2 regions of the Pseudoalteromonas sp. AOP31-A2-14 genome follow, and region 2 is predicted to be linked to the other one. Evidence: predicted binding sites of a transcription regulator. Region 2 holds the regulator's gene; the other holds the start of a gene.
The links. Region 2 encodes NrdR, which represses ribonucleotide reductase genes. Its sites were predicted from a motif close to AAACACNANATNTNGTGTTT; they were not measured.
Positions count from the first base shown of each region.

Region 1: a site for NrdR is predicted at 841-860, ahead of nrdA (class 1a ribonucleoside-diphosphate reductase subunit alpha). Genes of this name have one in related genera too.

Region 1 covers NZ_JBQSXI010000001.1:1,697,829-1,700,038, forward strand. The annotation lists gene ACT3S9_RS07885 (HAD family hydrolase) at 1-571, shown strand, start outside; gene nrdA (class 1a ribonucleoside-diphosphate reductase subunit alpha) at 970-2,210, shown strand, end outside.
Region 2 covers NZ_JBQSXI010000001.1:2,582,019-2,584,228, reverse strand. The annotation lists gene glyA (serine hydroxymethyltransferase) at 1-594, shown strand, start outside; gene nrdR (transcriptional regulator NrdR) at 696-1,145, shown strand; gene ribD (bifunctional diaminohydroxyphosphoribosylaminopyrimidine deaminase/5-amino-6-(5-phosphoribosylamino)uracil reductase RibD) at 1,148-2,210, shown strand, end outside.

The sequences.
Region 1 (2,210 bases), 880 kb from region 2:
GGTGCTCAAAAGTGTAAAGATAGCGCCAGTCTCTGCTGAGCAGTATCGTCCTGTGGCCTCTAATGGCGCAAATGCCTTACTTGAACTTGGCTTTGCGGCGCAGTGGCCTGAGATGGACCAGCAAGGGCTTAGGCAACAACTGCTTGAGTATTACGCTGCTAGTATTGCAGTGCATAGCCGCTGTTTTTCAGGTATTGCCCCACTTTTAATTGCTCTTGAGCAGCAACAAATAAAATGGGGGATCATGACTAATAAGCCCGGTTTTTTAACTGAGCCGTTAGTCAAAACCTTTAAAGAACTAGCTAACGTGCAAGCTATAGTTAGTGGCGATACTATTAATATAGCAAAGCCTTCACCGTTACCACTATTACATACCGCAGAATTATTGAATGTTGATCCAACACGCTGCTTATATATTGGCGATGCTGAGCGTGACATTGTTGCAGCTAAAGCTGCCAACATGCACAGTGCAACCGCGCTTTGGGGCTACATACCCAGTATTGATGAGGCTTTAAGCTGGCAAGCCGACTTTAACTGGCAAACACCAATTGACGGATTTAACCATATATAGTGCCTAAAACACGAGTTGATACTATATATAGTGATAAAGATAGTTTTTGAACATTATTTGTTGATAAAAAAAGCAGACAAAATTTATTTTTAAAAGTATGTATATTTGTAGATCTTTAGTTGATTTTTACAAATTTCTTCATCAGTGATTGGTCAAAGGTTAGTGAGCACTAACGTAAATACCTTATCCCAATGTTATCCACAAAAAGAGGAATTTCTATCCCTTGCAAAACAGAGCCGACCACACTATCTTGTGATCTGTAAATTAAAGAACACCAGATATTGTGGCTAAATGTTATTCAACAAGCGCCCTATTATTTAGGGTTCTGAGCAAAAAGAGTTATATAAAATTACTTTGTTATTCAAAGTATAATTTTCCCAAGGAATACAGGCAAAACTATGAACCAACAGCTATCTGTAAGCAAACGTGACGGCCGTAAAGAGTCACTTGATCTGGATAAGATCCATCGCGTCATCGCTTGGGCCGCAGAAGGTCTAAATAATGTGTCTGTCTCACAAGTTGAATTAAAGTCACATATTCAATTTTATGACGGAATTCGTACTGATGATATTCACGAAACCATTATCAAAGCAGCCGCTGATCAGATCTCAAAAGATACGCCTGATTACCAATATTTAGCTGCACGATTAGCTGTATTCCATCTCCGTAAAAAAGCATATGGCCAATTTGAGCCGCCCCGTTTATACGATCACGTTGTAAAATTAGTCGAAGACAAGCGCTATGACGCACATTTACTTGCCGACTACACTGAACAAGAAATTGATGAACTTGATAACTACCTAGATCATGACCGCGATTTAAATTTTAGTTATGCAGCAGTAAAACAGCTTGAAGGTAAATATTTAGTTCAAAACCGTGTTACGGGTAAAATCTATGAAAGCGCCCAATTTTTATATATTTTAGTTGCGGCAAGTTTATTCTCAGATTATCCAAAAGAAACGCGTCTTGATTACATTAAGCGTTTTTATGATGCCGTATCTTTATTTAAAATTTCACTACCTACCCCTATTATGGCTGGGGTACGTACACCTACGCGTCAATTTAGTTCGTGTGTACTAATTGAATGTGGCGATAGCTTAGACTCAATTAATGCGACTTCTTCTGCGATTGTTAAATATGTATCTCAACGCGCGGGGATCGGTATTAACGCAGGACAAATTCGTGCCCTTGGTAGCCCTATACGTAACGGCGAAGCGTACCATACTGGCTGTATTCCTTTTTATAAGCACTTTCAAACAGCTGTAAAAAGCTGTTCACAAGGCGGTGTTCGCGGCGGTGCTGCAACACTTTTCTACCCGCTTTGGCATTTAGAAGTAGAAAACTTACTCGTACTTAAAAATAACCGTGGTGTTGATGATAACCGTGTCCGTCACCTGGATTACGGCGTACAATTTAATAAGCTAATGTATTCACGTTTAATTAAAGACGACTACATCACTTTATTTAGTCCATCAGATGTGCCTGGCCTTTATGATTCATTTTTTGAAGATCAAGCCAAGTTTGATGAGCTGTATGTGAAATATGAACAAGACGAATCAATCCGTAAAAAGCGCATTAAAGCGATTGAATTATTCTCAATGTTTGCCCAAGAGCGTGCAAGTACTGGTCGTATTTACTT
Region 2 (2,210 bases):
CACGTTGTGACTACGACAACTCATAAAACACTTGCAGGCCCTCGTGGCGGTTTAATCATCTCAGGGTGTGGCGACGAAGCTATCTATAAAAAGCTTAACAGTGCGGTTTTCCCTGGTGGCCAAGGTGGTCCTTTATGTCACATTATTGCTGCAAAAGCTGTGGCATTTAAAGAAGCTTTACAGCCTGAGTTTAAAGCTTATCAAACACAAGTTGTTAAAAATGCTCAAGCAATGGTTGCAGTTATGCAAGAACGCGGCTACAAAATCGTCTCTGATAAAACAGAAAACCACTTGTTCTTGCTTGACTTAATTGATAAAGACATTACGGGTAAAGACGCTGATGCAGCATTAGGTAATGCAAATATTACCGTGAACAAGAACTCAGTACCCAATGATCCACGTTCGCCATTTGTTACATCAGGCCTACGTATTGGTTCTCCTGCAATCACTCGTCGTGGTTTTAAAGAAGCTGAATCAAAAGAGCTTGCTGGCTGGATTTGTGACGTACTAGACAGCATCAACGATGAGTCAGTACAAGCACAAGTAAAAGAACAAGTTAAAGCAATCTGTAAAAAATTACCTGTTTACGCTTAATTAAGCAGTAAACAGTAATTTAGATCACAATAGCGTTGTTTTTTGCTATTATAAAGGCCGCTTAAAAGCGGCCTTTTTTGTCGTTAACGGAACTGATACCTATGCATTGCCCATTTTGCACCGCAAATGATACCAAAGTGATTGACTCGCGTTTAGTTGGCGGTGGTCACCAAGTAAGACGCCGTCGTGAATGTAATGAATGCCATGAGCGTTTTACTACCTTTGAAGGCGCTGAACTTGTGATGCCTCGGGTTGTAAAACAAGACGGCAGCCGCGAACCATTTAACGAAGATAAACTCCTCAATGGCCTAACGCGCGCCTTAGAAAAGCGTCCTGTCAGTACCGAGCAAGTAGATGAAGTAGTGAATATCATTAAGTCACAACTACGAGGCACTGGCGAGCGCGAAATTTCTAGTCATTTAGTAGGCGAGTGCATTATGGAAGCACTTAAAAAACTTGATAAGGTTGCCTATGTACGCTTTGCATCTGTGTATCGCTCGTTTGAAGATATTCGTGAGTTTGGTGAAGAAATTGCTCGTTTAGGAGAGTAGTGATGAGTGAGCAAACATTCACTGAGCAAGATACTAACTACATGGCACGCGCTATTGAGCTTGCAAAATTTGGCCGTTTTACTACTACGCCCAATCCAAACGTAGGCTGTGTATTGGTTAAAGATGATATTATTGTCGGCGAAGGTTTTCACCAAGTTGCAGGGCACGGCCACGCAGAAGTCAACGCATTAACAATGGCGGGCAGTAAGGCCAAAGGCGCCACTGCGTATGTAACGCTTGAGCCATGCAGTCATTATGGACGTACTCCGCCATGCGCCGAAGGATTAAAAGCCGCGGACGTTAAAAAGGTGATAGCAGCCATGGTTGACCCTAACCCGCAAGTTGCAGGTAAAGGTTTAGCTATTTTAGAAGATGCGGGAATCGAAGTTGCGTTTGGGTTGTTAGAACAACAAGCAAGGTTGTTAAATCGTGGTTTTTTAAAACGCATGGAACAGGGCCTACCATTTGTCACTTGTAAAATGGCAGCGAGCCTTGATGGCAAAACTGCCCTTAAAAATGGCCAAAGCAAATGGATAACAGGTGCTAAAGCTCGCCAAGATGTGCAGTTGCATCGCGCACAAAGCTGCGCAATTTTAAGTGGTGCAGACACTGTATTAGTTGATGATGCTAAGCTCAATGTTCGGGTAAATGAATTACCAAAAAAATTACCGACAGATTTACCCTTGCGCCAACCGGTTAGAGTTATTATTGATTCACAAAATCGCTTAACGCCAGATTTGGCCCTATTTAGCATTGCAAGCGAAGTGATAATCCTAACTACCCAGCTTGATAAATCAATCCAGTGGCCTCATTTTGTAAGCCATGTACTGGTGCCTGAAAAAAACAATAAAATTGATTTAATTACGGCATTAGTAATTTTAGCCAAACGCCAGTTTAATCATGTTTGGTTGGAAGCGGGAGCCACGCTTGCTGGTAAAATGGCTGAAGAAAACCTTATTGATGAATACATTGTTTATCTTGCACCTAAGTTTTTAGGAAGTGACGCTAAAAGCTTACTAAATTTTAATGAACTGACGAGTATGCAAGATGCGGTAAATTTAACAA